3 regions of the Nostoc sp. 'Peltigera membranacea cyanobiont' 232 genome follow, and region 3 is predicted to be linked to each of the others. Evidence: riboswitches for the same ligand, from Rfam matches in the RefSeq annotation. Region 3 holds a riboswitch; each other region holds the start of a gene.
What was found. Region 3 has a riboswitch for cobalamin ahead of CDG79_RS28365 (energy-coupling factor ABC transporter permease). Riboswitches for the same ligand answer to the same signal wherever they lie in the genome.
Positions count from the first base shown of each region.

Region 1: another riboswitch for cobalamin. It lies ahead of CDG79_RS19425 (DUF1636 family protein); the one in region 3 lies ahead of CDG79_RS28365 (energy-coupling factor ABC transporter permease).
Region 2: another riboswitch for cobalamin. It lies ahead of cobG (precorrin-3B synthase); the one in region 3 lies ahead of CDG79_RS28365 (energy-coupling factor ABC transporter permease).

Region 1 is NZ_NOLK01000057.1:49-4,147, reverse strand. It holds partial or broken gene CDG79_RS19445 (sensor histidine kinase) at 1-208, shown strand, start outside; gene CDG79_RS19440 (hypothetical protein) at 445-657, shown strand; gene CDG79_RS19435 (extracellular catalytic domain type 1 short-chain-length polyhydroxyalkanoate depolymerase) at 941-1,903, shown strand; gene CDG79_RS19430 (cobalt-precorrin-6A reductase) at 1,948-2,691, opposite strand; gene CDG79_RS19425 (DUF1636 family protein) at 2,691-3,110, opposite strand; cobalamin riboswitch at 3,133-3,296, opposite strand; tRNA gene CDG79_RS19420 (tRNA-Val) at 3,465-3,538, shown strand.
Region 2 is NZ_NOLK01000044.1:48,653-62,820, reverse strand. It holds gene ilvD (dihydroxy-acid dehydratase) at 1-1,588, opposite strand, end outside; gene CDG79_RS16845 (LysR family transcriptional regulator) at 1,694-2,578, shown strand; gene CDG79_RS16840 (thiol-disulfide oxidoreductase DCC family protein) at 2,671-3,084, opposite strand; adenosylcobalamin-variant (AdoCbl-variant) riboswitch at 3,347-3,437, shown strand; gene cobG (precorrin-3B synthase) at 3,499-4,962, shown strand; gene CDG79_RS16830 (precorrin-8X methylmutase) at 5,022-5,648, shown strand; gene CDG79_RS16825 (precorrin-2 C(20)-methyltransferase) at 5,651-6,355, shown strand; gene CDG79_RS16820 (molybdopterin-dependent oxidoreductase) at 6,378-7,094, opposite strand; gene CDG79_RS16815 (cytochrome b/b6 domain-containing protein) at 7,102-7,698, opposite strand; gene CDG79_RS16810 (cytochrome c biogenesis CcdA family protein) at 7,839-8,531, opposite strand; gene CDG79_RS16805 (thioredoxin family protein) at 8,540-9,148, opposite strand; gene CDG79_RS16800 (hypothetical protein) at 9,257-9,679, opposite strand; gene rpmA (50S ribosomal protein L27) at 10,276-10,572, opposite strand; gene rplU (50S ribosomal protein L21) at 10,603-11,010, opposite strand; gene CDG79_RS16785 (Nif11-like leader peptide family natural product precursor) at 11,442-11,675, shown strand; gene CDG79_RS16780 (nucleotidyltransferase domain-containing protein) at 11,854-12,942, shown strand; gene CDG79_RS16775 (LOG family protein) at 13,050-14,120, opposite strand.
Region 3 is NZ_NOLK01000113.1:11,576-25,743, reverse strand. It holds gene CDG79_RS28390 (DUF2237 family protein) at 939-1,310, shown strand; gene CDG79_RS28385 (hybrid sensor histidine kinase/response regulator) at 1,396-3,441, opposite strand; gene CDG79_RS28380 (chemotaxis protein CheB) at 3,446-4,018, opposite strand; gene CDG79_RS28375 (PDGLE domain-containing protein) at 4,910-5,284, opposite strand; gene cbiM (cobalt transporter CbiM) at 5,299-6,051, opposite strand; cobalamin riboswitch at 6,211-6,350, shown strand; gene CDG79_RS28365 (energy-coupling factor ABC transporter permease) at 6,377-7,153, shown strand; gene CDG79_RS28360 (energy-coupling factor ABC transporter substrate-binding protein) at 7,140-7,439, shown strand; gene cbiQ (cobalt ECF transporter T component CbiQ) at 7,436-8,248, shown strand; gene CDG79_RS28350 (energy-coupling factor ABC transporter ATP-binding protein) at 8,223-9,056, shown strand; gene CDG79_RS28345 (retropepsin-like aspartic protease family protein) at 9,060-9,641, opposite strand; gene CDG79_RS28340 (nucleoside phosphorylase) at 10,544-11,317, opposite strand; gene CDG79_RS28335 (hypothetical protein) at 11,348-11,905, opposite strand; gene CDG79_RS42850 (hypothetical protein) at 11,902-12,039, opposite strand; gene CDG79_RS28330 (2-hydroxyacid dehydrogenase) at 12,167-13,171, shown strand; gene CDG79_RS28325 (M50 family metallopeptidase) at 13,202-13,945, opposite strand.

The DNA of each region.
Region 1 (4,099 bases), on a different contig from region 3:
TCTTCAGATTCACGCAACCATGATGGGACTGGTTTAGGTTTGGCTGTAAGAGTATTGTGCAACAGCACGGCGGACGGATTTGGGCTGAAAGTACGTTGGGTAAAGGTAGCACTTTTACGTCACTCTGCTGTTATTTGAGACTTTCCAAAATCCTAATTTAGAAATTGCACATTACGTAAGTATGACTTTAGTCATGCTTAAATTATGACTTTATTACCATTTATCTTTCTATTTAGTGTTTTAAACTCAAAGTGACACATCAATCTTAATTGAGTCGTGAGACAAATAAGATTTCCTCCAAATTTAGGGTCACTTTTCTTAATGGAAAAATCCTGATGACAAAGGGATTTTCAAATATCATTTTTCTCGGTAAAAAGTAGAACCTAAATCATTTAGGAATGTTGTAGTCAAGTAAACCAAAAATAACTGATAGGAGATTAAATAATGAAGCGGATCTTTGTTGGTACTTTACTTGCTTTACCACTTATAATTGGTTCCTTGCCATCACAGGCATCGGCAGCAGAGATCGTTGTCAGACCTGGTGTTCAGAGACATAATGTGATTAGCCGTTATGTTCACAAAAAGTTAATTCCTGGTCATTGGGAAAGAACAAGATACGGTCGTCGTTGGGTTCCTGCTCACTACGTAAGAGTTTAATATATCTGCTGCATTTAGTAGTGATGTTGTAATCGACTTCTTGCAAAAATACCAATTCTCTAAGAAGCTGCATTAAACTTCCCTCGATCAAACTTGGGGCAAAATTACCTTATTTGATGCAGTCTCACAAATAATCGGTATAAGTTTGATTACTTTTAGCTGATTAGCATGATTAAAACTAACACTTTAGAAAGAGTGTTAGTTTTAATTTTATCCTACTTCAGATAATAGACAAAATACACTAATTATAGTAAAAATATTCTTATCGAATGATTGAACGAACATGAATATATATCATAGCTGTCAATACTTTAAGAAAATTATTACTTCCTTACTTGTAATTAGTTTAGTAACAGCCTGCAATTCAATCCAAGCGGATGAAATACATACCTCTCAACCAAAAATATTGAGTGGTGATAATTATGGACAGATAAATAATCAAGGACGATTACGCACTTACTATCTTTACACTCCAAAATCTTACGATCCAAACCACCCAATGCCATTAGTTTTAGTATTTCATGGAGATGCTGGTAGTGGTCATTCGATTAGTGATGTTACGCGTTTTAATAATTTAGCAGAGCAAAAAGGATTTATTGTTGTTTATCCAGATGGAATTAATCAAAAATGGAGCCTTAGAGGTAATTCTCAAGGAAAGATAGATGATGTTTTATTTGTCAGTGCTTTAATCGATCATCTGAAGCAAGAAAGAAATATTGATAGTCATAAAATCTATGCCACTGGTTTTTCTAGAGGCGGAATACTTACCCAAGCTTTAGCATGTAAGCTATCTGATAAAATTGCCGCTTTTGCATCAGTAGCTGGCTCTCTTCCAGTTCGGCTCAAACCTAATTGCCAACCTCAGACTCCGATCTCAATGATGATCGTTAACGGTACAAACGATCGAGATGTTCGTTATGAAGGTGATGACCACACTCAACGAGGAGCGCTTGTTTCTATTTCAGACATGGTAAGCTTTTGGCGATCGCACGATCGATGTATTTCACCTAGCGCATCGCCACTGCTTTCTGACACGAACTCTAGCAAAAGCTCAAAAGTCAAAGCTACTCAGTACTCAAATTGTAGTGGCAACTCAGAGGTCTTACAGTTAGCTGTAGTAGATGGGGGACATTTTTGGCCTGGTGGTGCTTCAACCGATCCGAACCTAAATAAATTCAATGCTAAACTTGGCTTGAATGCCAGTCAGACCATTTGGGACTTTTTTCAACGCCACAGTTTATCTTAAGCTGACTAAAGAAAATTCCCGATCGAAGCTTTTGCCTGATTGTACTAATTGTGCAACTTGTCAAATAGCCATGCCAAAACAGCATCAACATCAGTAACTTGTTCTCCTGGCGGTATGGCTGGACGGTTTATTATAACAACCTTCACACCCAGTTCTCGCGCTGCAACAATTTTGGGCTTTGTGGCATCGCCCCCGCTATTTTTGCTCACGATGGTATCAATATTATTATCAATCAGGATTTGCCTTTCATTATTGAGGGTAAAGGGCCCGCGATCGCACAATATCCTTCCTGTGGGTACTAAAGCATCATCAGTGGGAGGGTCAATCATCCGCATCAGAAACCAAATTTTCTCTAGGTGAGCAAAGACGGCTAGTTCTTGCCTCCCAACTGTCAAAAATACTCGCTGTGCCTGGTTTTGCAGAGATATGGCGGCGGCTTCAACGCTGTCAACTTCAATCCAGCGATCGCCACTTTCTTTTTCCCAAGGCGGGCGAATTAACATTAGATGGGGTACTCCGACTTCAGTTGCAGCATCTGCCGCATTGAAGGAAATCTGACTCGCAAAAGGATGGGTTGCATCAATTAATAAGTCGATTTGCATTTGACGCAAATAGCTAGCCAATCCCACCACACCACCAAAGCCTCCAACCCTGAAATCGCCCAACGGAATTGATGGTTCACGGGTACGACCAGCTAGAGACGTGATTGCTTCTAACCCTTGAATAGTCGCCACTTTAGCAGCTAGTTCTGCGGCATCTCCCGTTCCACCCAGAATTAAAACGCGCATCATTGAGATAAAGGTGGAATCTTTGCCAAAATGCCTTTTTTCAGCGCTTCTGGCCGTTCTGACCAAGGTAGTAAACCATCTGTTTTGACATAGTATTGACTAGCGCATTCTAGTACCGCAGATGCACTACCATCAACGGCTAAATCGCCAAACAAATATGTTAATTTACCTTTGGCAGCAAAGGCAACTACACAAGAACGATTGCAAGCACTCATGCATTCAACTTCTTGAATTGGGAATTCATCTCGTAAGTTCCAATCTTGTGCAAGCTGCTGAAGTTGGTTTAGAAGTTTTTGACCACCACTTTCACCTAAGCGTTTTCCCTCTTGCCAAACGCTAGCACAAGTTTTGCAAACAAATAAAGTATGGTCAGCAACACCCAAGGGATTCGTTGGGGAAATATTTACAGTAGTAGTCATCTGTACCTCGCAGAGATGTGGAACTGTTAAATCTATTTCGGTGGGCATCCTGACTCACTCAATTTGGAATTTGAGATGTAATCTCAAATTGGTTCACAGTTGCTCCCAAGCGCCGGATTTGCACCGAACTTTCCCCGTTACCTCTGGTAGCTGCTCCCCACCAGAACCGAATGACCTTATCGATCATACACTAGGGTCATCTGAGAAAAGTTTCATCAATTGCGATCGACCCGGTTTTTGCCACAGATGGGAAATGACTCCTGAATTCTGTTTGATAATAAACTTCGCCTGATTTGGGTCTTTTTCTTGCTCGATTCAAGAAGTATATGCTAATATTTATAATCGTGTGGTTAAGGACGTATAGCTCAGTTGGTTAGAGCGCTACGTTGACATCGTAGAGGTCACTGGTTCGAATCCAGTTACGTCCATTCTAAATGTACAGTGACTAATTATTTGTCGTCGGTGACAGATTAATGTCGTTGGGACTAATTATCTGTCGTCGGGACAAATTGATGTCGTTTAACTGCCAGTGACAAATTAATGTCATTTATTTACAGATACTATAGCGATAATGTCAACGTAGCGCTCTCTTTCAACCCTCCCTAATAAAAATTATGATAACCCACCTAGTACCTGGCACGTTATTACAACATTTTTGTATGCGTGCGTAATAGTTTCAGATTTGGCTTTCAACCCACCCAGTACTTAGAGGGTTGTTGCCACGCTAGTATAGGCTTAGATTCTATCTAAATTAACTGGCAGCAGTCTTTCAACCCACCCAGTACCTGGAGGGTTGTTGGCACATATTCTCAGTCAAATGATCAGCATGATTAAATTCATTGCCAACAATCACCCAGTACCTGGAGGGTTGTTGGCACATATTCTCAGGGCAGTAAAAACAGCCTCCGAGCTAGGCTGTTGACTTTGTGCATTTTTCGGGAATTTTCGGGAAAATTATTCGTGTTATTTTTGTTTGACTTAAAGTGCCT
Region 2 (14,168 bases), on a different contig from region 3:
GTTTCCAATTGGCACGACGACGGGCTAATTCTTCTTCGGATATATTCAACTGCAAAAAACGAGCCGGTGCATCAATCGTAATACTATCGCCTTCTTCTACAAGAGCGATCGCACCACCAACTGCTGCTTCTGGAGCAACATGACCAACTACCATACCATAAGTGCCGCCAGAAAAGCGTCCATCGGTAATTAATCCGACTGCATCACCCAAACCAGCCCCGATAATTGCTGAGGTGGGAGCCAACATTTCTCGCATTCCAGGGCCACCCTTGGGCCCTTCGTAGCGGATAATCAAAATATCACCAGCTTGAATTTTACCCGCCAAAATTGCATCTAAAGAAGCTTCTTCCGATTCAAACACTCTTGCGGGGCCGGTAATTACTGGCTTTTTCACCCCGGTAATTTTAGCGACAGCCCCTTCTGTTGCCAAATTCCCTCTGAGGATGGCTAAGTGTCCTTGAGCATACATCGGGTTATTCCAAGTCCGAATCACATCTTGATTGGCAGATGGTTCTTCGGGGATGTCTGCTAATATCTCTGCAATGGTTTGACCACTGATTGTTAGGCTATCACCATGTAACAAGTCATGCACCAGTAGCATCTTCATGACTTGGGGAATACCACCAGCTTTGTGCAAATCTGTCGCGACATATTTACCACTTGGTTTTAAATCACACAAAACGGGAACACGGGCGCGGATTGTTTCAAAGTCATCCAGGGTTAACTCTACATTAGCGGCGCGGGCGATCGCTAAAAAATGCAATACTGCATTGGTCGAACCACCCACCGCCATAATTACAGAGATGGCATTCTCTATAGATTGGCGGGTGATAATTTGGCGGGGGAAGATTTGTTTGCGAATCGCTTCGACTAACACAAAGGCTGATTTTTCTGCGCTGTCGGCTTTTTCGGCATCTTCGGCTGCCATTGTCGAAGAATAGGGCAAACTCATTCCCATTGCTTCAAATGCTGAAGACATGGTGTTAGCTGTGAACATTCCCCCACAGGAACCAGCGCCAGGACAAGCGCGACTTTCAACTTCTAATAGTTCCTTGTCGTCAATTTTTCCAGCACTGTGTTGGCCAACTGCTTCAAAAGAACTGACAACAGTTAAATCGCGTCCGTTGTAATGACCGGGTTTAATTGTGCCACCGTAAACGAATATAGCAGGAATATTCATCCGAGCGATCGCTAACATTGCCCCTGGCATATTTTTATCACAACCGCCAATGGCTAGTACTCCATCCATACTTTGTCCGGTACAGGCGGTTTCTATGGAATCAGCGATGACTTCCCGCGACACGAGGGAATATTTCATCCCTTCGGTTCCCATCGAAATCCCGTCGCTGATGGTAATGGTGCCAAACATTTGCGGCATCGCCCCGGCGGTTTTAATCCCAGCCTCTGCTATGAGCGCCAGTTGATTTATCCCCATATTACAGGGAGTGATTGTACTGTAACCGTTGGCAATACCGACAATGGCTTTATTAAAATCTTCGTCTTTAAAACCAACTGCCCGCAGCATAGCCCGATTTGGCGATCGCTGCACGCCTTGTGTCACAACTTGGCTTCTCAAATTCTCCGACATCGTTACATCATCCTCTGATTTCCATGTATGAGTATCATAGATAGCAATTTTTGACATGTCCAATATATATTTATGAGTATTTGAGACTTATAAAATATCAAAACTATGGAACTGCGACACCTGCGCTACTTCATTGCTGTAGCTGAGGAACTCCACTTTAGTAAAGCCGCAGAGCGACTTCACATCGCTCAACCGCCCTTAAGCCAGCAAATTCAACAGCTAGAAGCATCCCTTGGAGTAGAACTTTTTCAACGCAAAACCAAACGACAGGTGCAGCTAACGGAAGCCGGACAAGTATTTTTGCAAGAAGCTTATCAATTGTTCGCTCAACTGTCCAAGGCAATCGATCTGACTCAACGGACAGGTAGGGGTGAGAAAGGAAAACTCCGAGTAGGTTTCACCACCTTGGTAACTTACGATTTGCTACCTGTGATTTTGCGACGGTTTCGAGAACAGTTTTCAGAGGTAGAGTTACTATTGCAAGAATTAACGACAACTCAGCAAGAACAAGCGCTATTCAATCGCCGCATCCATGTAGGTTTTGCCCATCCACCTTTGGAAGACAACACTTTCAATCAAGAATGTATTCAGCAGGAAGGACTAATTGTAGCTTTGCTAGAAACTCATTTCTTAGCCAGACAAGAAAATATTTCAGTGCGATCGCTCTTGAACGAAAATTTTATTATGTTCCCCCGCTATTTGGGGCCTGGACTTTACGATCAAATCCTGAGTCTTTGTCAGCAAGGGAATTTTAGCCCAAAAGTGACTCAAGAAGCAATCCAAATGCAGACAATTATCGGGCTAGTGTCAGCAGGAATGGGGATTGCGATCGTACCGTCTTCTTTGCAAAATCTTCAAAGGGCTGGTGTGGTTTATCGCGTTTTAGAAGAAAAAACACCATTAGTAGAAACGGCTGTAGTGTGGCGACAAGAGGATATGACACCTGTTTTACGGGAGTTTCTACAAATTGTGACAAGTGTCTGTGGTTAATTAGTCAGTTAAAAAGGCGATCGCCCAACGCTTAGGCGCGATTTGAGTTGCAAGCAACTGTTTTATAGAAGCATTGCGATCGTGTTTAATAACTAACTCTTGGATTCCTTGCAGTTTCCATCAGCACAGTATCCCGATTCATAAGTACTAGAACGCTTACCAAATATGGTGTAACGATTATCGCGGATTTGTTCGTAAAAGCGATCGCCTGCCCATTTCATCCCCGGTAAGGCTCGATAAGCATCTACAAATATACTTCCTACTGGCAATAACCGCCCAATTTCTTCTGCGGCGTTACTGCCTTGCCAACGTCTTTGAGGTTCATTGCCATCAATTAAAATTACTCCCTGTTCGCAATCTTGGGCTGTAATTCCCCACTTTAAAAGTGTCTGTTCATCTTGCATGGGAGCGTAGTGAAATAACTTTCCCTTGTCTAAGGTTTCTAGCAATTGCACTAAAGTAACGCAGAGATTACAATTTCCGTCGTAGATTACGTAGTAGTTCATGGAAATAAGAGCTTTTTGGCAATTGACTTGTCGGATCTGTCTAAACACAACTTTGGTATTCTAGCTTAGAAAACCGTAGCGATCGCTCTTGCCTCACTAAGGGATTTCCAAGTAAAAAAATATTCCGTCGCAGAGGGACAAGGGGGACAAGGGAGACAAGGAAGAAAGAAGTCTAGTTGAGTAGACAAATTGAATAATTTATTTTTTGGAGTTCCCTAATTCTGAAATGTTAAATTTTCTAACTACCTTCTCGTGCTAAATTATTAAAGCTTGGAGTTGGGAAACTCCGGTGAAATTCCGGGACTGTGCCGCAGCTGTGATGGGATCGCCCAAGTCAGAATGCCAACTTTCAAGATGTCATCAAGACACAATCACCGTCTACTCCCTGCGTCGCACGGGGAAGGAGTTCTAAATTTGCTTTCTAGATTTGCCACTTGTCCTGGCTTGTTTTATGCTACACCCGCCGCCGATGGGATATTATCTCGCATTAGAATACCAGGTGGAATTATTAGTACTCAGCAGTGCCATGCGATCGCAGACATAGCAGAGCAGTACGGTGGCGGCTATGTGGATGTGACTAATCGAGCTAACCTACAAGTCCGCGAGATCCGCACGGGGATAAATGCCGAGGTTTTGAAGCACTTACAGCTTATGGGATTGGGTTCTCACAATTCTGTTGTAGACCATATCCGTAATATTATGACCAGCCCAACTGCTGGTATCGACTCCCAAGAATTAATCGACACTCGCCCTTTTGTGGAAGATTGGGATAATTATATTGCCGCACATCCGGCGCTTTCAGGACTATCGGCAAAATTTAGCGTTTGCTTTGATGGTGGTGGAATAATTCGCGTGTGCGATCGCTTAAATGATATCCTATTTGCTGCTGTCTTAGTCAATGCTGATGTTTACTTTCGCCTTTATCTCAGTGTCGGCGCAAAGGGCCAACCGCCTAGCAATACGGGAATTTTGTTAACACCACAGCAATGTTTACCTGTCTTGGCAGCTTTGGCAGAGGTCTATCTAGCTCATACTAATACTACAAATAAGCGTCGGCTACGTCTCTTAGAGTTATTGAATACTTTGGGTTGTGAAAATTATCTCCAAGAAGTTCAGCAACGTTTACCTTTCCCGCTTTTGGACGGTGAAACGGGAAAATACCTAATCCCCCAACCCCTAAAGGAATTCTCTACTATTTTGCAAGGAGAGGGCAAGTATCAGCATATTGGTATCCATCCCCAACGTCAGCGAGGCTTATTTTATATTGGTATCGTATTACCTCTGGGACGATTGGAAAGTACACAGATGAAGGGTTTAGCAGATTTAGCAGCAAAATATGGTAGTGGCACTCTTCGGTTAACTCCCTGGCAAAATTTGCTGATTGCAGACATTCCTCAGCAATGGGTTGATGATGTCCAAAGTGAAATTACTTTTTTAGGATTAGATTTCTCTGCAACTAACATCAAGAGTGCATTAGTTGCCTGTTCTGGAAACAAGGGTTGTGCTTCTTCTGCCACAGACACTAAAAGTCATGCGTTGGCATTAGCTGAGTATCTGGAAACTCGCCTTACTCTGGATTGCCCAGTTAATATCCACTTCAGTGGCTGCGAAAAATCCTGCGCCCACCATAGCAAGAGTGATATTACTCTGCTCGGTGTCAACTTTGAGGCTGACGGTGGAATTGTAGAAGGCTATCACGTTTATGTTGGTGACAGCAAGCAGAAATTTGGACGGGAAATATATCAATATGTGACTTTTACCGAACTACCTGCATTAATAGAGCGGATGCTATATGTATATAAAATTCAACGCTTAAATCCCAATGAATCTTTTGGGGAATTTAGCAATCGATGTGCGATCGCTCAATTACAACTCTAATTCAATAAACACTTAGGCTCACTTCTCAAGTCAATCCAAAATCTAAAATCCCAAATCGAATGCCCGACTACATCCGAGATGCCAACGAAATTTACCGTAATTCTTTTGCAATCATCCGGTCAGAAGCGAATTTAGATGTACTGCCACCAGATGTAGCAAAAGTTGCCGTGCGTCTCATTCATGCCTGTGGGATGACGGATATTGTTACTGACTTGGGATATTCACCAACAGCAGTACAATCTGCAAGGGCAGCCTTAGCAGAGGGAGCGCCAATTCTATGCGATTGCCGGATGGTTGCCGATGGCGTTACCAGACGACGGTTATCTGCAAACAATCAAGTTATCTGTACCCTCAACGAGCCGGAAGTGCCAGAAATTGCTAAAAAGATGGGTACTACAAGGTCGGCAGCAGCTTTGGAATTATGGCGATCGCACCTGGAAGGATCGGTAATCGCAATTGGGAATGCGCCCACAGCACTATTTAGACTGTTAGAAATGCTTGATGAAGGAGCTACTAAACCTGCAATTATTTTAGGCTTCCCAGTTGGATTTGTCGGTGCAGCCGAATCGAAAGCAGCATTGGCGGCAGATAGCAGGAATGTACCATTTTTAACCTTACATGGTCGGCGCGGTGGAAGTGCGATCGCAGCAGCAGCAGTTAACGCCCTGGCAACGGAGGAAGAATGAATATGAAAACTAAAGGTCGTCTCTATGGAATTGGTGTTGGCCCAGGCGATCCAGAACTATTGACTTTGAAAGCGCTGCGGCTATTACGTGCGGCTCCTGTAGTAGCTTATCAATCAGCCACAGGTAAAGAGAGTATCGCTAGAGCGATCGTGGCGCAATATCTTCCTGGCAATCAAATCGAGGTGTTATTTCATCTCCCCCGCGCTTTGGAACCAGAAAAGGCCAAGTCTATTTACGATAAAGAAATTGAACCAATCGCCGAACATTTAGCAGCCGGTCGAGATGTGGTGGTGTTGTGCGAGGGCGATCCATTTTTCTATGGCTCGTTCATGTACCTGTTCACACGATTATCTGACCAGTACCAAACAGAAGTTGTCCCCGGAGTTTCCTCGCTGATGGCTTGTCCGGTAGCTTTGGGTGTACCTTTCACTTACTACACCGATATTCTCACAGTCTTACCCGCCCCATTGCCAGCAGAAGAACTAACTACACATTTGTTGATAACTGATGCAGCAGCAATTATGAAGCTAGGTCGTCACTTTACCAAAGTACGGGATATTCTGCATAAATTAGGGCTAGCATCACGAGCAAGATATATTGAGCGGGCATCAACGTCGCAGCAACGAATTATACCCCTGGATGAAGTCGATCCAGATAAAGTACCCTATTTCTCAATGATTGTAATCCCAACTAAGAATCGATTGTAAAATTTTCTGCCCCCCTGCTCCCTCATAGCCCTGCAAACCACTCATATCCTTGATCCTCCCAATAACCTTTAAGAGGTAACAAATTGCTGACAAATGTAATTTGAGTTACCCACTTGCTTTGTTTGTAGCCCAGTTTAACTGGGGATGCTAGACGCATAGGCGCACCATTATCAACTGATAAAGGTTGTCCATTCTTTTGATAAGCCATCAGGGTTTGCGGATGTACAGCAGAGGCAAGATCCCAACTTTCATAATAGCCATCAGCAGATTTAAAGTAGACATAACGGACATTTGACTTAGGCTGTACCAGCGCTACCAAGTCTCGCAATCGCACACCTCCCCATTGAACGATCGCAGCCCAGCCTTCAACACAGACATGGCGAATTACCATTGAAGTTAAGGGAAGTTTTTCAATATCCCCCATACTCAATTGCATCGGGTTGCTAACCTCGCCATCAATCTTTAGGCGAAACTGCGCCGGATCGATTTGTGGCGTGAAGTCAAAGGTATTAACCAGCAATTTGTCTGTTTCTATGGCACTTACAGCAAATTCTGGAACTGGTTTCTGACTTAACAGGAGTGCTTCTAGACGTTGGTTTAGCGGCTCAGATATTTGCCGCAGATTATCTGAGAACAAGTTTGTCCCACAGCCACCTAAAAGAAAGCCTACCCCTGAAAGTCCAGATACTTGGAGTAATCGACGACGGGATAGGGTGCGTTTGGGAAGAATCAGACTCATAAGACCTCTACAGGAACATAGACTTAACTAGACGGATGCTTCCTACCTTCAGGGCAAGTAAGGAATGAGCAATTGTAAACAGTATGACTGTAGGAACAGTAATAAAGTGAACAGTGCGGAGAGTTTGCCAACTACCAAACAGCCCCGAAAGCCAATGCAATTGGGCAGGTTTGTACATCGCCAGACCACTCAAGATTGCCAGCAGCAACACGGGAATGATAGCAGTATAAACTAGCCGATGCCATGCGTAATTTTTGCGCTTTGGGTTCTGGCTGACTTGCAATGCTTTTAAATCACCGCCATCGGCAAAGCGACGCTGCCAACGACGAGTTACAAAGATATAGATTCCATACCAAAGTAAGTTTAGTGAAAATAGCCACATAGCAGTAAAATGCCAGTTTCTGCCACCCCCAAGCCAACCCCCCAGCAACAAAAAGTCAGGAAAATGCCAACCTGCACGCCCGCCAAATACTGGGTTAGCATTATATATTTGCAATCCGCTACTAATCATCAAGATGAGACTGATGATATTAATCCAGTGAAAGGTCTTTGAGAGGAAAGTCTGACTTGGTGTTGAGCGGACTTTGCGTTTAGATGAAACCATGATAATTCGTAATTCGTAATTCGTAATTCGTAGTTAAAAGTGCATAGATAAGTCAGTTTTATCTTAAATAAAGATAATACGCATTTTTTATTTTCCATAACTAAAATTAGTTGCCCAGTTCTCCAATTACGAATTACGAATTATATCGGTTGAGTAGGAAAGAAGGGAGCCAACCAAAGTTGTATCTGAACATCCCAACCGAGAAGAATAGCAATTGCTGTCGCTGCGATCGCAACACCACCTACACGCTGCAACACTGCACTATGGCGGCGGACATTGAAGATGCGTTTGCTAAGTACTCGCCCACCGTAGGCGATCGCTAATAAAGGCAAACCTGCTCCGATTCCATAAACAACCAGCAGCCAAAATGCACCTGCGACTTGATGATTAACTGCCGCTAAGACTAAAATTCCTCCCAAAACTGGCCCAGCACAGGGAGTCCACAAAAGCCCCAACTGAGTCCCTAACCAGAATTCTCCCATAAGTCCAATTCGTGGGGGTTTCTTAGCCCAATTACCGACCGGAATATAAGTAAATATTCGGTAACTCCAGGTGGGGAAAATTGCGAGTAATCCTAAAAATAAAAGAAGTGCGATCGCGCCATTCCGTAATAAATTAGCCAAACCCGTAAACCAGGCTGATGTTACACCGATTAAACTACCTGCCAGTGCAAAACCAGCGATTAATCCCCCCACCAGCGCGACTGGGCCGTAAGTATGGGATTGGAGCGAGCGGCCTAATAGCACTGGTAAAATCGGTAAAACACAGGGTGAAAGGACATTCAAAACTCCCCCCAGTAAAGCGAGACTAATTGATAAAGTAGAAGTCGTCATAATTCCTTCTACCCCAATAGCTGGCGGATAGTTTGCTCTATTTTTTCGTATGCCCCTTCACCAATATGGTCATATTGTAGTAAACCCTGGCGATCGGCTAGAAATATATGGGGCCAATACTGATTTTCGTAGGCGTTCCAAGTTTTATATTCGTTATCCACTGGAACCGGATAAGTAATTTGGTGTTTTTGCAACGCCTTTTTTATATTGTTCGGATCTCGCTCAAAAGCAAACTCTGGTGTGTGGATACCAATCACCTTGAGTCCCTGCGCCTCATACTGCCGATGCCATTTAGTAATGTAGGGCAGGGTACGCTGACAGTTAATACAAGCAAAAGTCCAAAACTGGATCAGAATAACACTGCCTTTGAGATCGGCGATCGCTAAAGGAGTAGAATTAAGCCACTGACTGATACCCTGAAACTCTGGTAAACTCTTTCCTACGGGAGTTTTTACTGCAATACTTTCCGAGTCTTGCGTATTATTACTTATTGCCGGAGAGATAGAAGGGGCATTCACTTTTCTGAAGTTGGAAAGTGTTGTGGCTGCACCGATTCCGACAACCCCTAAGCCAATATAAAAAAGTAACTGACGACGGTGGAGCAGGTTGTGATTCATCAGAATTTCTCCTGTTGATGTCAAAGCGCCAAAGTATAGGGATTGGCTTAAGATTTTCCTGGTAAGCAGCCCCTAATCTTACAAGAAAAGTGAGATGCAAAGCTGTGGCTAGGGCTTGGTGGAAGCCGGGGATTGCTTCATAGCATCACCAGCTTTGTCTTTGCTCATCGCGTCACCAGCCTTATCTTTACCCATAGCATCTTTGCCCATCGCACCGCCAGCTTTATCTTTACTCATCGCGTCACCAGCCTTATCTTTACCCATTGCATCTTTGCCCATCGCACCGCCAGCTTTATCTTTACTCATCGCGTCACCAGCCTTATCTTTGCCCATCGCATCTTTACCCATCGCACCGCCAGCCTTATCTTTACCCATCGCATCTTTACCCATCGCATCGCCAGCTTTATCTTTGCTCATCGCAGGAGAGGCTTCAGGGGCAATTTGATTGTTGCTTGCAGGACTGCTAGAGCAAGCAGTGAGACTGGCGGTTAAACTTAAACCAGCAATTAAACAAAGTATTTTCCAGTTCATATTTTTTTTCGTCCTTTGGATAGTTCTTTTTGTATTGATTGACTCAGGGAAATTAAGCTATAGCACATTCTTAAAGGCTATTGAGGTAAAAAAGATGCCTTTTTTATAGAGGATTTCATCAAACTTTTGGTACTGACATTTGATTTATCCCCAACATCCAAAGTATCTCTATGAGGACTGAGAGCTTATTGAAACTAAGCCATGATTTTCATAAATTTATCCCTTGAGAAAATTCAGTTAATTCTCAGCATTTTCTCAGGTATTCATGGTAGTTCAAAGCAGAACCTAATTTAGGTATCTATTATCTCAGCAAAACCTCATGCTGAAGTCCATGAGCTATCTGAACTTTAGAACATGCAAAAATTGGTGCTTAAGACTTGATATAAAATATATACGGCAGCAAGCTACGCAAGCAAATTTTCTTTTGTAATATTTTGTTAGTGAAGAATATCTGCGCTTTAACGATCCTGATACTAATCTATGGTTAACAGAGAAACAAAGCGACTTTTAGAAAATTTTAGAAATCTATATAAATCTGACCATTATGCCAGCGCTAATTAGCGATTAGGGTGGGCAATGTTACCCACCCTCACACTCTAACCTGCTACAGCTTCAGCAGGGGCTGCCTGAACAGCAGTTATGGGTAGATAAACACTAACTTTTTTCCGGGTTTTGCCCTTTCTCTCAAACATTACAACACCATCGATTAAGGCAAACAGAGTGTCATCGCTACCAATACCGACATTGTTACCAGGGTGGAATTTAGTACCGCGCTGACGCACGAGAATGTTTCCTGCACGCACAACTTGACCGCCATAACGCTTGACACCCAAACGTTGAGCGTTAGAATCACGACCGTTACGTGTACTACCTGTTCCTTTCTTATGAGCCATGATTTCCTCTTTTGTATCTACTTCTTTTTATTATTCAGCAGCGACTTCAACTTCTTCGGCAGGAGTCTCATCTAAAACGGGGCTTTCCTTCTCCGCTTCTCCTTGGGCAACAAACACTTCACCGTTAAGGGTGATGGAGTCAATCATAAGTCTGGTAATTTCTTGACGATGCCCCCGTTTTTTGCGGGTTTTCTTTTTCGGCTTCATCTTGTATACCAAGACTTTACGACCTCTGTAATGTCGCATTACAGTCCCTTCTACAGTCGCACCTGTCACTAGTGGCTGTCCAATGCTGACTTCGCCATCGTGCTGCACGAGTAATACGGAGTCTATTGTAACTTTTTCATCTGGTTCGGTAGGAAGCAGTTCAATATCATAAAACCGCCCTGGCTCTACTCGTATTTGTTTGCCGCCAGTTTCAATAATTGCGTAGGTCATTAAATTGTCCTTGAGGTTGCCGTACAGGTAGCTGGTTTTTATCTCCTGTAGAGAGGCTTTTGCCAGCTTTTGTAATATGTCTACCTGATCCGAGCAGGAATTAGACAGACAATCTAATATTATATTTTATTCACAGGTGGTAAGTCAAGCTTTTATTTGCCAAAATTCGTGGTGGCGATCGCTTACCCAAAAACCAGAATCAATATTTATTAGTTAAATACTGCTTCCATCTTAGGGATGATTTCTACAAACTGGAAGAAATATTTTAGACTCAAACTTATAGTTTCTTGTCAATATCCACACATTTTTATTCTTTGTTTTAAAATGAAATTTACGCGCTTAATCTAATAGTTCTTTACAGAGTTAAGGGAATCGACAAAAATCAAATTCATACATTTAAACCCAATCTTCAAAACAGGAGATGGACTGTCATGACACAGCAAAATGCCACCCGACTTTTTCAAGCTGTAAAACAAGATCAAGCATTACAGCAAAGACTCAAGGCAACAGCCGATCCAAAAGCCTTCATCAAGATTGCCAAAGAGCGTGGCTATGACTTCACGGCTGATGAACTGGAAAATGAAATCAACAAGTTATCTGAAGAAGATTTAGCCGCCATCGTTAATCCAGGATGGGGAACTAGACGGCACCTTAATCCTAGATAATTCCTATTCTAAGAAACTGAAAGTATAGGAACAACTCAATTGATAAGTTTTGCTCCTCAAGGGGACACCGTTGGATCATCTCCTTGAGGAGCATTTCTATTAAACTCAGTAACTTTGCTTACTATCTTCTCACCCGCTTAACTCATGAGTTAGGATGGCTATATTTTAATCAGGTGATATGAAAAGAATAGAAGTTGAGCAAAGAACTATTTTAATTGGTTTAGCTGGTAGCCACGGCTATGGTTTAAATCGTCCTGATTCAGACTTTGATTATCGGGGAGTATTTATTGCACCTAAAAGATACTACTTGGGATTCGATCGCATCGAACAAAAAGATACTGGTTGGGATGAACCAGGAATATTTCCATTTGTTGATGGTAACAAAGACACAGTTATATATGAATTAAGAAAAATTCTCCAGTTATTAGCGGGTGCAAATCCCAATGTTTTAGAATTGCTCTGGTTAAATAACTATCCTTTTGTCAACGCAGTTGGACAGCATTTAATTAATCATAAGCAGCTATTTTTGAGCAAGAAGGTAAAACATACTTACACTGGTTATGCCTTCGCCCAAATTAAAAAGATGGAAACTCATCGCAAATGGTTATTAAAGCCGCCGCAAAAAAAACCAATTCCATCTGACTTCGCCATAGAAGACGAAGCACCCCTCAGTAAAGATGAGCTAAATGCTTTTCTGGAGTATCTTTATAACTTAATCAGAGGACGGATTGAGTTTTTAGAAGAAGCGGAGCAGTTATACCAATTGTTAACAGCAGATATTGATTTTAAAGGAGTCTTAAAACAATATACTTTACCCGATGAGACTTTAGAATATACTCAACATTTAACCAATAGCCGTAAAGATTTTATCCGTCTGCTTCAAAAAAGCCAAAGTTATCAAATAGCTTTAAGAGAATGGAAAGCTTACTTATCTTGGCAGGAAAATAGAAATCCGGCTAGGGCAGAAATGGAAAGACAGTCGGGTTTTGACCTAAAACATGGGATGCACTGCATTAGATTGTTACGCAGTGGAGTAGAAATCTTGCAGCAAGGTGAAGTGATTGTAGATAGAAGAATAGCTGGTGATGTTGATGATTTAAAAGCTATTTTAAAGGGTGAGTATTCTTATGAGCAGGTGATGAAAATGGCAGAAGATTTGGTTGCTGAAATGGAAGTTGTTTACGAACAGTCCGCCCTACCTCACAAACCTAATTTAGAGCAAATTAATGAGTTGTGTATGGAATTAGTAGAAATGCAAAATTGGTAAATAAAAAAGTGAAGCCTTGGGAATTATGAGTCTTTAATTCTGACATTTTATAACCTGAAAATTAGGAAAGGGAAAGTAATTCCCAATTCTCTCCCTTTCCTTAAAAGCTACTTCCTTTCTGGATGCGCTGCATCCTCTGGTGAAGGATTACCCATCTGATTAATTGTGGCAATCATCTGATACAATCGCCCCAAGTCCCGTTGATTGAAGTACAAAATGAGGCGGGGTAGTTCAGCAGTTTCATCTTGTGCTTCTTGAGGTAATGCCTGACTTTTTTCAATCCGTCCCTTAACAAGAATGTCACTAAAATCAGCATTGAGTTGCTTTACAAGAGCGTTTGATATATCTGTCTTCAGGCGAATAACTAACTGATTACTGACATAACGACAGGAGTGATAAACCTGGTAAAAACGAGTAATGGCATCATAAGCCACATCCAGGTTATCTGTCACCGTGTAAAGGCTGGGGTCTTCAGGACTGACAAGACCATTTTCCACTAATTGCCGATCAATATATTCGCTCCAAGAACGCCAGTAATCACCACCAGGGCGATCGATTAAAACCAGAGGTACTGGGCCAAATTTCCCATTCTGGGTTAATGTCATACATTCAAAAGCTTCGTCTTGAGTGCCAAACCCTCCCGGAAATAAGGCTACAGCATCACTTTCTTTGAGGAGAAACAGTTTGCGCGTAAAAAAATATTTGAAGTTAATTAGCTTGGGATCGCCCTCTATAAATGGGTTTGCTTCTTGTTCAAAGGGTAACTGAATGTTTAATCCAAAGGAATTTTCTCGCCCAGCCCCTTCGTGACCTGCTTGCATGATTCCACCGCCACCGCCGGTCATCACCATAAATCCTAATTGAGAAATAGTACGAGCAAACTCAAGGGCCATTTGGTACTCTGGTGTATCTGGTGCTAGACGAGCAGAACCGAAGATGGTGACTTTGCGAACGTGTCGGTAATCATAAAACAACTGGAAACCGCGTTCCATATCTGCTAATGCAGCCGACAAGATTTTCCAGTCAAGACGCTCAATCTCGGTATCAGCTAGACGAATAATAGTGGCAAGTGCTTGCTGAATAAGTTGCCGATTTTTTAATGTCGGTAAACGAGCGATCAATTCAGCGATATCCGCCTGTAAAGACTCTAATGTGTCAAATGACGCAGATGAAGTCATGAGAACTGCTGCAACAATGGCATTATATTCTACGTGAATGAATCACAC
Region 3 (14,168 bases):
AATTTTTAATCAAGTTTTATTACTTCAGTAAAGCTGATAAAATCTATTAGTTTTACTTATTAAAATGCAAGTAACCAAGTCAGGATACGCCCAAGCTGTCTTTTGTCTGACATCACTATATATAGCTGGGGGCTGGGGACTGGGTGAAAAGTCTTTTTGTGTCTAAGTTGTATCATCTGTTGATGTCCTGACCACCTTGGCTGTTGCTATATATATAGGATTCCGATTTGATTTCTGAAAACATACTGAAATTGGAAAGCCTATTTTATAAGGGTTTCATCTGAAATCTTCTTCAAAAATCAGATATGAGTCCTATATGTTATGGAAATTCTGATTCTATTGCCTACCAATCTGGGAATAATAGCTTTGTATATTACCGCTATTCCAAAAAAAATTAACCCTCGGCTTACCACTGGGGGCTTCTTTTGTTTGGCAAAATGGCATATCTATAAATTAGACGGTTGCTATGGTATTTGAGTAGGATACATTCCATGCGAAAAAGTACTGACTTGCATTACCCCTGGCTAACTACCAGGGGTTTTTATTGAAAGTTTTACTGAGATATTTAGGAATCCGGTTTGATTTCTGAAAAGATACGTAGGGGAGCCAGTCGTGTGGGCGGGTTTCCCGACTTGAGCGGTAGCGACGCAGGAGCGTCATTGGCGTTGTGTTAGCGACAGCGTAACGCACCAAACCCTTGATAATGGTGCGTTACGAACTTCGTTCTAACACACCCTACATACCTAATTTTGTTCAAAAATCAAATAGAAGTCCTATTGCACCATTCTGAATAACCGTAAGATTAGCCGCTTGGTATGAGTTGATTCTAGAATTCCGTACTTTTCTCAATTAATAAGGGACAGCGATTTTTCTTCAATCAGGGAAGTGTCAATATAGGCTTATATCGGAGTAAAAAAATCAAGTGCAACGAATTAACTATGATAGAAGCTAAAAACGTAATTGGTGGAAACCTAGAAGCCTGCTGCACTTCTCCTATGACTGGGTTTTACCGCGACGGTTTTTGTCGCACAGGCGGTCAGGATTTCGGGTCGCACGTCGTATGTGCCGAAGTGACCTTAGAATTCCTGGAGTTCACTAAATCGCAGGGGAACGATTTAAGTACACCTGTTCCTGATTTTAATTTTCCTGGATTGAAGCCTGGCGATCGCTGGTGTTTGTGTGCTTCTCGCTGGCAAGAAGCCCTCGAAGCTGGCGTTGCACCACCCGTCATCCTCTCTGCAACCCATGCTAGAGCTTTGGAAGTGGTTTCTCTAGATGAATTGAAACAACATGCTGTAACTTCTTCTTGAATTGGGAATTGGGAATTGGGAATTGGGCATTAGTTATTCCCTCACACTCCAAACTCTTGTACAGACGCGATTCATCGCGTCTCTCCTAACTAACTGGAACTTCCACAGGTAGCTTTAATAAACTGGCAACCATCGCAATTAATTTAGTGGGGTCTATTGGCTTAGATAAATGCTGCTGAAACCCTGCTGAAAGAGCTTCTAAGCGGTCTTCCTCTCGTGTGTATGCTGTTAAAGCGATCGCTGGAATACATCCACCTTTTTCTGGTTCTAAAGAGCGGAGTTTGCGAATCAGTGTATAACCATCTTGCTCTGACATACCAATGTCGCTAATCAGGATATCTGCTTTTGCTTGTTCAAGTACTGCTAGCGCTTCATCAACTGATGCTACTGCAATGGCAAATGCCCCATACTCCTCAAACATAAAACTGAGAAAGTTACGGGTATCTGCTTCATCATCTACAACTAAAACCCTTAATCCAGCAAGAGGTGTCGATGCCACAGAAGAAGAAATTTCTCCTGTGGCTTCTCTATTTCCCCTATTACCCCGATTGTCTTGTAGCAGTGGCAGTTTCACAGTGAAGGTTGCTCCTTGTCCAGTGCCTGGACTTTGGGCAAATATTGTACCTTTATGCAGTTCCACTAAATGACGGACGATCGCTAGTCCTAGTCCTAATCCATTGTGCGATCGCGTTGTAGTGCTGTCTGCTTGCCGGAAACGCTCAAATACTTTCGGTAAAAACTCGGAACTTATGCCAATGCCTGTATCGCTTACTTGAATTTGGGCGTATTTTTGAGTTGTTTGTTGTTCTTCACTCCAGACTACTGACAGATTCACTTCTACCCTGCCGCCTTTGGGGGTAAACTTAATGGCATTAGTTAGTAGATTCCATACTATTTGCTGTAACCGCGCTGGATCGCCATAAACTGACCCTACCGAAGTATCTAACATAGTATTGAATAAAATTTCTTTTGGCTCTGCTAGGGGACGCACTGCTTCTAAGGCTGCCTCCATAACCGAGATGAGATTCACCGCAGATACATTTAACCGCAACTGTCCGCGGATAATCCGGGATACATCTAAGATATCCTCAATTAGTTGCATCTGAGATATAGCATTGCGTTCAATCGCTTCTAGAGCGCGGGAAGTGGCTTTGTCGTCAAGTTTCTTAGAGCGGAGAATTTTTGACCAGCCCAGCATCGAGGTTAGGGGTGTGCGGAGTTCGTGGGAGAGAACGGCGAGAAACTCATCTTTCATCCGATTTGCTGCTTCTGCTTCTTGTCGTGCGGTTTGTTCTCGAATTACTTGAGCGCGGACTTCTTCTGCTTGCTTCCGTTCAGTAATATCTTCGAGAGTGCCGACATATCCCAGCAATTCCCCTTGACCGGAAAGCATCGGTGATGAGCGAACCTGAACCCAACGGACGATGCCTTGAGCAGTTTGAAAGCGAAACTCTTCTGAGTAGTCACGGCCATAATAAATGTAGGTAGACCAACTGGCAACTGCTTGTTCTCTATCTTCTAGATGAACAGATTCTAGCCAGCTTTTTTCTAAACTCTCTGCTGCTTTCAAGCCACAAATTGCTTGGTAGCGAGGATTTGTATATCTACATCCTCCTTCAGTATCAATTTCAAAAATGCCGACGGGTGAAGAGGTACTCAGCGATCGCAATCGTTCTTCACTTTGCCTGAGTTCGGCATTGACGGCTACTAGTTGTGCAGTTTGTAGCTTGACGGCTTCTGTTTTCTTAAATAGTTCTACGAATACTGTGACTTTGGAAGTCAAAATATTGGGATCTAATGGTTTAAGTAAATAATCAACTGCACCCAAGGCATAGCCTTTAAACAGCATTTGGTCGCTGGTACTAAAGGCGGTAAGAAAGATAATTGGGGTATGACGCGATCGCCCCCGATTCCGAATTAAGGTAGCAGTTTCAAAGCCATCCATCCCTGGCATTTGCACATCTAGCAAAATCACTGCAAAGTCTTGATGTAACAGACACCTCAAAGCTTCTTCCCCAGAAGTAGCTCTCACCAAATTCTCTCCCAGTTTTTCCAGGATTGCTTCTAGTGCTAGCAAATTTTCTAGTTTATCATCCACTAGGAGGATGTTTACTTTGGGTTCCATCTGCATGGGTTTATTTCCGTGATGAGTGACAAAGCTTGACCATTTGGGAAGCAATGTTTGAGAGTGTCAAAATCCAGTCTACTGTAACAGCAGAAATTGCTGCTTCTGGCATAATATCGCTCTCAGCTGTGGCAGGTTCTTGTACGATAGTTATTCCTCCCCGCGCTTTTATTTTCTTAAGACCTTGCATACCATCTTGATTTGCTCCTGTCAATATTACACCAATAACTTGCTCGGTGTAGACATCGCCTGCTGACTCAAACAACACATCAATAGATGGTCTGGCATAAGAAACTGGCTCATCAGTCGAAAGAGCAAAGTGACCTGGTTCAACCAATAAGTGATAATCTGCTGGAGCTAGATAGATATGTCCTGGTAGTATTTCTTCTTTATCTTCCACTTCTCGAATCGGTAATGAAGTAGATTCTTGCAATAACTCCTGGAGTGTGTTGTTAGATTCCTTGTGACGGTGTTGCACGATCGCGATCGGCACTAAGAAGTCTGCTGGTAACTTCCCCAGAATAATTTTTAATGCTGATAATCCGCCTAAAGAAGTACCAATCACCACAATTTTAAACGACACTTGTTTAGTCCTCACAGGAAGCATCTCAATGAGTGCAAATATACCTGGCGCTTAGAGTTCGCAGTTTATTTTGCACGCAAACTCAAGGAACTTGAAACCGAGGTCAGTGGGTTTTGTCTGTATAGCCATGAATGACCTTCGCCAAGGCTACACCTTGATTTGCATTTATACAAACTATCCAAAATTATATGTTTTTGTCATCAGCATTACAATTAAAGATTTTATCATTGTGAAATACTTGACAGAAAAATATTTTATTTAGGGGCTTTTTAATCTTAATTAAATGCCAGAATCGCTACATTATAGAAATACTTTTTAGCTAAATAGCTAACTTTTAAAACTTTAATTATTATTGTTTTGACAATTCACAAAAATTTACTTAAGCTAAAAGATAGGTTAAGCAAATCAATAAACAACAGCAATTTTTTTAGCTCCACCAAGAATTGCTGCTACAGACTATTGGCATGAGGAAATTAATCACAATCACAATTATTCCCTGTAGGTAAGCTCACGAGATTTAGCTGCAAAAAGCTAAGACATGATTAAGCGTATTGCACCGCGCACATATTGAACATATTCCGGTCAATTATGGATGGATACTTGTGATGATATTACCCGCATTTCTCACAAGCTTCAGGCGTTTGATAGAGCAGAGGGGCAGAGGGGCAGAGGGGCAGAGGGGAAAGAACAAGGCACATTGAACTCTCCCCTGCTCCCCTGCTCCCCTGCTCCCCTGCACAAGCACGGGCTTTGAGAGGTGTGGTGAGAAATCCGGGGTTAGGTAGGGTTGAAATCCACGTTACAAAACTGGATTACAAATTACGTTAGCGTCGCGTTAGCGAGTATTCGTTCGCTTTTAGCGTCTTGTAGAGAGCGTCATTACGAATTATTTTAGTCTGGCGCATCTGAGTCTGAACCAGCATCACGCTGTATAGAAGGTGAACCAGAACCACGAATCACTAGTTTGCCCATACCCCAAGCTAAACCAAAAGTTGCTAATGTTCCGATTAGCCCAGCTAAGGGAGTGGCGATCGCTTCTGGCACTCCTCTGAGAGCATATTCATTAAAAATGCCATAGAAGGGTAATTTCTGAGCGGGTTTCTCTCCAAGTTCTTTGCTATCAAACTTTAAGTCTTTGGAAACTCTATCTAGCCCATCTGGATTTTTACTAGCTAGTGGCGAAAGGAAAATTGCAATCAACAGGGCTATACCTAAGCCAGCGATAACAAAAGCGCGGTTGCGCGATCGCGAGAGGTTGCTACTCATTCAATACACACCTTTTAATAACGAGAGACTGGACGAGACATAGGTGATTTTGTCTGACGGGGTGGATCGTAAAATAAATCAGGTCGAGTCCGCCAAATAAAGTTGAGTGCTACCACGGTAATCAGCGCCTCGCCAATACCAATTAGGACATGCCAAGAAGCCATCGCTGTCAAACCTACCGCCAGAGGAACCGTTCCAGACACAGCTAGTTCTAAGGCACACACAACTGAAGCTACTACTACGCTTGTCCAAGCAGCGATCGCCGCACCAATTGTCATACCTCGCAAGCTATCGCGCCCAGTAGCAAATCTGATTGTGCGATAGAGATAGTAACCACCAAATGTACCGATTAATCCCATATTAAAGATGTTGGCCCCTAAAACTGTCAGTCCACCATCTTGAAATAGAACCCCTTGCACGATAAACACTGCAACCATAACTAACGAACCAGCCCAAGGGCCTAATAAAGCTCCGGCTAGGGTTCCGCCTAAAAGGTGTCCAGAAGTGCCTCCTGGAATCGGGAAATTGATCATTTGCGCTGCAAAGATAAAAGCTGCACAAACTCCCATTAAAGGTACTGCTCGTTCTTGGTATTCTGCTTGCGATCGCTTAATAGCTAGTGCAATTAAAGCAACAGCAATTATCCAGGTGACTAGGATAACGGGTAAGTTCAAGAAGCCATCTGGAATGTGCATGGCTAGATGCGGCTGTATTACCCAGTACAGCCAGCCGAAGGACGAAGCACCCATAAATGGTATTGTTTCCATATTTAAGAAGTGTTCTTTGCAGCCAGATTTATTTAAGAGTCCAGTTGTCTAGTAGACCATGTATTCTCTAGAAACTTCAATCCACTAGGGGGGTATATTAAATACAATTCCGATTGATAGTATTATTGTGTTCGCGGTTTTGATGCTTTAGCGATAGTGATATAGTTAACTCCAATCGGTTCTGATGGGGAGTAGCCATTGGACGCAAGGGGGAAAGTCCGGTGTAAATCCGGCGCTGTCCCGCAACTGTGAGCCAAAATTAGGTGAGTCAGGATGCCCGCCGATGGGAACCAATTCGTTTACATAAATCTGCGAGGTACAGGTTATGAAAAGAAAAAAACAGGCGTTAGTCAGTCTAACCCTGATGGCAGTTATCAGTTTTTACTTGGTAGTTGGTTTACCCAAACCCGCTTATGCCATGCACATTATGGAAGGTTTTTTACCAGTGCAGTGGGCAATTTTTTGGTGGATTGTGGCATTACCATTTTTTCTATTAGGATTGCGTAGTCTGACTCGCATTACCCAAGCGAACCCGGAACTAAAACTACTACTGGGCTTGGCTGGTGCTTTCACTTTCGTGCTGTCAGCCTTGAAAATCCCTTCTGTAACAGGTAGCTGTTCTCATCCTACAGGGACGGGGTTAGGTGCGGTGCTGTTTGGCCCTCTCACCATGACGGTTTTAGGTAGCTTGGTATTGTTGTTTCAAGCTTTGTTACTGGCGCATGGCGGCTTGACGACGCTGGGTGCAAATGCTTTTTCGATGGCGATCGCAGGGCCGTTTGCAGCTTACTGGATATATAATCTGACAATGAAGTTGGGTGGTAAACAAAAAATTGCCATATTTCTCGCAGCTGCGATCGCAGATTTACTCACCTACGTTATCACTTCTATTCAACTCGCCCTAGCTTTTCCTGCCCCCGTTGGTGGATTTATCGTTTCATTTACCAAGTTCGCCGGAATTTTTGCCATAACTCAAGTTCCCTTAGCAATTAGTGAAGGATTGCTAACTGTATTGGTATGGAACTGGCTGCAATCTTATAATCCTCAAGAATTGGAACTGTTGCAATTAATCAAGCGAGGAAATGGTAATGAGTCAATCTAAAAAAGGGTTGAGTAACTGGCTGTTGGTAGTAGCTGTTTTAGCCTTAGCAGTTGCACCATTAATATTTGTGCGGGGTGGGGAATTTGCCGGTTCTGATGACAAAGCTGAAAAAGCAATTACTGAAATCCAGCCTGGATATAAACCTTGGTTTAAATCATTTTTTGAACCAGCTAGTGGAGAAATAGAAAGCTTATTATTTGCTTCGCAAGCAGCTTTAGGTGCTGGAGTAGTTGGTTATGCAATTGGGTTGTATAAAGGACGTTCCCAACAAAAACGTGAAGAATGAGCCTGCAATTAGACAGTTTAGCTTACACTAATCGACTGCGAAGATTGCCACCAGAACATAAAATAATTTTTGCATTTACTACTCTTGCTATTTCCCTTACAACCCATCCACTAGTGCAAATTTTGATGACGCTTTGGATGGGGATTTGGACAGTTATTTATGCAAAAATTCCGGCTGGTGTTTATTTTCGGTTGTTAATGTTCACCATAGTTTTTTGTTTGACAAGTTTACCAGCCTTAATGGTGAATGGAGTTGCAATTGCTGATTTGTCCAAGGTGCAATTAGACTCGTGGTATGGATTAACTCTCGGACACTTCTATATTTATATCAGTCATAGTGGCAGTATCCAAGCATGGGGAATTTTAACCAGAGCATTAGCTTCTGTTTCTTGCTTATATTTTCTCATGTTAACTGTCCCTTTCACGGAGATATTACAAACTCTGCGTTACTTACGATTTCCTGTGCTTTTAAGCGATTTGTTATTACTAATGTATCGGTTTATTTTCATTCTGCTAAATACAGCTACCGAATTGTTGACAGCCCAAAATTCACGTGGTGGCTACCGTACTTGGCGTAGTGGAATGAAAAGTTTAGCACTACTAATCGGACAACTATTACAGCGAACCTTACAACGATATAGTCAGTTCTCTCTCGGACTGGAATCACGGGGTTTTGTGAGTGAATTTCGAGTTTGGCATCCCCGCCGTTATCATCCTCAAGGACGATATATCATCGAAGCTATTTTCGGCTGTGTAGTATTAATAGGATTGGACTTTTGGCGGAATGCAGGAATATTTACTCGAATTTGAGCAGGTATATTACACCTATCCAGTAGCACAGCAATCAGCTTTGAATGGTCTAACACTGAAGATTCCATCTGGCAAAAGATGTGCATTAATTGGGCAAAATGGCTGTGGTAAAACTACACTGTTTTTATTAGCTAATGGTCTATATAAACCTAATTCTGGTATTGTCCGTTGGCGCGGTGAACCGTTAAGTTATAACCGAAATTATCTTAGCAGCTTACGGCAAAAGGTGGGGCTAGTATTTCAAGATCCAGAACAACAATTAGTAGCTTCTACTGTTGAAGAAGATATATCTTACGGTTTGTGTAATTTGGGTTTACCAGAATCTGAAATTAAAGACCGAGTAGAACAAGCATTAATTGAATTTGGGCTGACTGCTTTAGCAGAAAGACCAGTACATCATCTGAGTTTAGGGCAAAAGAAGCGAGTTTCTATAGCAGATGTGATGGTACTGCGGCCAGAACTTTTGGTGTTGGATGAGCCAACAGCTTATTTAGATATCAAACATACTCGTAACTTGATAGCAACGATGAAAAAAATTCATCAAGATGGCACTACTTTATTGATGGCAACCCATGATTTAGATTTAGTCTATCGATGGGCAGATTGGGTTTTTGTTATGGATAAAGGGCGACTGATGATAGAAGGCAAACCACAAGATGTATTTAGTCAGCGTCAACTTTTATCGGAGTTAGAATTGGGTGTACCATTTATATATGAAATGTTATTTGATGGGCTATCTGCTGAGGAGGAAGTAGTAATAGAACGAGTGCGACAGCGAATATTAGAGCAATTTCGGAATGTCCTGTGAGCATTAACGGTGATGAAATTCAACCTCTTTCTCCAGAATCTTAATATCATAACTACCAAAGAAATCGTGGCCTAGTAAGCCGATACTTGCTTTTGGTGCGATCGCTACCTGAAGATTATTAGCTGTAACTCCACCGACTGCAACAGATTTTATCTTACTGGTTGGAAATTCTACCTCGCTACCATCGGCAATTTGAGCTTGCATAGTACCTGTAGCCTGGAGTTCAAGTGTATTCGCCATACTTTGAGTGATAATGGTTCCACTAGCACCTGTGTCTACAATCATTTCAAAGGTTTTTTTGTTATTGAAGGTAACGTCAATCACAGGAGTTCCGCCAAAGCGGCGTTTGATTGAGACTCGAAAAACTCTGTCGTCTGAAGGTGCGGCGATATTACCACAAAGCCTTTCTAATCCAACAGTTTTACCAGAGGAAGTTACCATGTAACATGCTCCTGGATCGTCAGCTATTGCCTGATGAGAGAATGCTAAAAATATTAGTGTCGGGATTAGTGTGTAGGCATAGCCTGTCGTAGACATCGCAGCTAGGTTAACCGTCTTAATCCAACGCCTATAAGCATTCTTCATATTATATTTATCTCCAATTTTGCTGATATTCTTTAATAGATAAATTTATTATAATAGCTATAACAATTGGTACTGCAAACACATATCTTCCATAAAAAACACAACTTTTATGAAATTATCTTTCACAAACTTCAAATATATGGAATTATTTTAGTTATCATTTTTAATTAATATATTATCTCTAGTATATATACATAACTTTTGTCCTCTAAAGCTAGTTAGTGAAGTTTTTTATTTATGTGTCTCCATCAGATAAAATGGCATTTTACTCAATACATCTTACCTATAATTACTGATTGATAAATTAAAGATTAGATAAAGACATGATAAAACTACTTAGAGGATGTTTGAAAAGTCCTTAGTGATGTATCAAATACTTTTAGATCCCCCTAAATCCCCCGAGAAATTGGGGGACTTTGATTCCGGTTCCCTTAAAAAGGCAGGGCTGATTCATTCCATTTCAAACAGGATTTGTCAAGATGGTTAGCGAGAAAATTGTAAGTGAGGGTGACGAGAAGATGAACTTTTAAGCACTTGAACAACAGTAAAATTGTTCATTTTCTTGGCACGCTGGTAACAAAATAATCAATTTTAAATCGCTAGAACCCTTGATATTTAACGCTCTTTAGGGAATGAAACAGCCCTGCTTAAAAAGGGGGGTTAGGGGGGATCGCTAAGTACCTAAAATCACAGCGAAATACTTGTTCATTCGGGAGCATCCCAATTTTGCCAAAATAAAATTTGTAGTGGGAGCATCTTGCTCCCTAATCTCCAGGAAGCGGGCTAGAAGCCCGCACTACCAAAAAATAAATTTACACATTTGGGATGCTCCCGTTCATTCATCCTCTTAGAGCAGATTCAATCTGGCATCCTAAGAAGTTAGATAAGATACATTTTTGAGCTTATTCAAAGGTTGCGGCTGTATGTACAGCAGTTGCGATCGCATTTTTAACGGCAATATCTCTCTGTTCTAAGATGATATTTTCACTCACAGTCCGCCCAGCGACTACACCGCAAATAGCAGCAGCAGCAAAATTATACACACCTGCCATCTTAAATAGCGTGCCGCATTCCATCTCATAATTCAAGATATTCAAGCGCCGATATTCTTCTGTAATACCATGCAGCGATCGCATTAAATTTGGATTCGCTGAATCAGTGCGTTCCTGTCCTTCGTAAAAAGTATCAACTGATGCAGTAATTCCGATGTAATGTTCAACCTTTAATTCTCGTGCAGCTTTAACTAAAGCAACTGTCAAAAACGGATCGGCTGCGGCTGGATACTCCACAGGTGCAATGTCATAAGCTGCACCTTGGCGACATAATGCTGCACTGCTAATAACAACGCTACCAACTGGTATATAAGGTTGAATTGAGCCGCAAGTTCCAATGCGAATAATTTGTCGGATTCCTACTTGGATTAACTCATTGACCACAATACTCAATGAAGGCGCACCCATACCACTAGTAGCTGATAAGATGCTGCGACCATTAGGTAAGTATCCCATGTAGCTATTGAGTCCGCGATTTTCTGACAATAAGCGGATATCTTGGAAATAAGTTTGGGCAATTAGATGCGATCGCTCCGGGTCGCCAGATAATAAAGCAATGCTGGGAGGCGATGAACCTAAATCATCTTGTCCAAAACCAATGTGATAAAAGCGTTGATTTGGCATTAAATTTTAGATTTTTGATTATTTTATTTACTAACCGTTTTTACCTCTCCATATAAGATGCCATTGGTCATATAAATAAAACGGTGGAATAATCTTTTGGCGAATTTCTGCCATTTCTTCGGAGCGGTTAATACTTTGCATCAGATAACCACTTTCAAAGAGAAGTTCATGAACTTCCTCATATTTATAAGCAGATTGAAAGCCAAGATGAACATATAGGTTCTTAATAAAATTATTGGCTACTAATAAACTGCCTGTAAATTCAACAAGATAATTTAGTTCACCATAAATAGCGCTAGGATGAGCCACAGGCGTATCTCGACGAGAAGGTAAGACACCCAGAAAATCTTTTGCTTTCCCTTGTTTTGCAAGTTTCTCTTTTAGGCTGAGAGAGATAATTAATTCTTTTAAGTAAAGTGTCTCTTCTATTACCTTATAAGTACAACAATAGCCTCGCCAACAAGCTGTTGTACCCCATTGAGGAGAAAAACCGTGTTGCGTTGGATCAAATAATCCCACACCATCCACACCTGCAATGGAGAATATTTGACTTTTATAAATTAATTGATCGCTAATTTGACCAGTCATCTTTTGTTTTTATACCATAATTTACGCAACTGCAAGCTTGAGGCGATCGCAATCATATCATCTGCGATTAAACACAAATCACCTGCGATCGCATTGTGCCAGTTGCGTAAGTCCTGATAAAATTGCTTACACAAACATGAATTCTGAAGACTGGCAATATTCAAAGCTGTGATGTTGAATAGCCCGTTATAGACATCGCTTCTCTAACTGCCAAGGTATTATGTAGTCGAATACCGTGCAGTATACAGCTTGAGGTTTTGCATGAAAGTAGCAGTCTTCAGTACAAAAGCCTACGATCGGAAGTTTTTGTCAGCTGCAAATTCTCCCCCACAACACGAATTAGTATTTTTTGAACCCCGTTTAAATCGGGATACTGCTATCCTCGCCGCCGAATTTCCGGCGGTTTGCGTATTTGTACACGATCGGGTTGATGCCCCAACTTTAGAGCTTCTCGCCTCACAGGGAACTCGGTTGGTTGTCCTTCGCTGTGCAGGGTTTAACAATGTAGATTTACAAGCCGCAGCAGATTTAGGAATTACCGTTGTGCGTGTTCCCGCCTATTCACCCTATGGAGTAGCAGAACATGCTGTAGGATTGATTTTAAGTCTGAATCGCAAAATTCATCGGGCTTATAACCGTGTCCGAGAAGGCAATTTTTCCCTAGATGGACTGTTGGGATTTAATTTGCATGAGCGCACAGTGGGGATTGTTGGCACCGGCAAAATCGGTCTGATTTTAGGACAGATTATGAAGGGGTTTGGCTGTAAATTACTCGCTTATGACGTTTATCGCAATCCCGAATTGGAGGCGCTAGGTGGAAAGTATGTAGAACTACCTGAGCTATTTGCCAACTGTGATATTATCTCTCTACATTGCCCCCTGATTCCTGAAACGCATCACTTGATTAATGCTGAGGCTATAGAACAGATTAAGCCAGGCGTGATGTTAATTAATACTAGTCGAGGTGCGCTGATTGATACCCAAGCAGTGATTGAGGGATTGAAGTCTGGTAAGATTGGCTATCTCGGTGTGGATGTCTACGAACAAGAATCGGAATTGTTTTTTGAGGATTTGTCTGGCGAAATTATTCAAGATGATATTTTCCAACGTCTGACAACGTTCCCCAATGTACTCATTACTGGACATCAAGCTTTTTTTACAGCAGAAGCACTCCACAATATCGCAGAAACAACTTTTGCTAATATTGCTGATATTGAAAATGGTCGTCCTTGTACCAATGAAATTCGCGTTCAACAGCCAGCTTAGGTAAGGTTTGGCGATCGCTCATCTGTATTTTCATTCTGAACGATAGGCAAGGCGAAGACTTTGGACTAAAATCACCAGAGATGCGATCGCCATCAACCCGCCCCAAAACCAGTAAGGTAAAAGCAAATATCGCTGCATTTGCGCTGTATCAGAGAGTCCAAGGGGGCCGGCAGAACTACTAAATAGATAATCGAGTTGATGGAACGTACTTACACAAGCTTGTACACCCAGGAATTGAATGGCAAATCCTTGCGCCCAGCGAGGTGCTTTCAGGGCGATACCCAAGATTATTAAACCCAACAAGGGAATTGCTACCAATCCAAACCAGGAACGTACCCAAATTAATGTGGATAATAGCAAAAAACTCCCTAATATTTTTAAACAGAGGGTTGCTGCTGTAAAACTGCGGGAAGCTAGAATCAAAGCCGCACCAGCAAGAGGCGGCCCCATTGGGCCTGCTGCTGCCACCATTGCCGGGCCAATTGGCCCCAATAACGACCGGATGCCATAAGTTGCAACACCAGAACCATTGCTAAAAATCTGTAATTTCTGAAACTGCCCTCCTAATAAGAGTGCCATTAAGCCGTGACCCATTTCATGAAACCAGGTTGCCAGAATTGTAAATGGGTATAAGATATAATCACCTCCTGGTACTTGCCACAGTAAAGCTGTTGCGATCGCTGCTGCAATTAGCCAGGTTAGCCCCATGCGTTCAACAACTGGCGGGGCTTCTTTGGTAAGCAAGGGTTCAAAATTTTTGCTTGGTTCCCTCATAAGTCACTCTATTTTGGATTTTAGATTTTAGATTTTAGATTTTCTGGAAAATTCAAAATCTAAAATGGACAGTGTATTTTCTCTATCCTAGTGTACTTAAACTGATAAGCATTTAAATTACATATAGTCAATAGCTAAAATAGTTGCTGTGCTTGGATTTATTTTTTAATCAAAACCAACATCAGTAAGCAAGATGAGAAATTGCTAGGCGGTAAACATATCC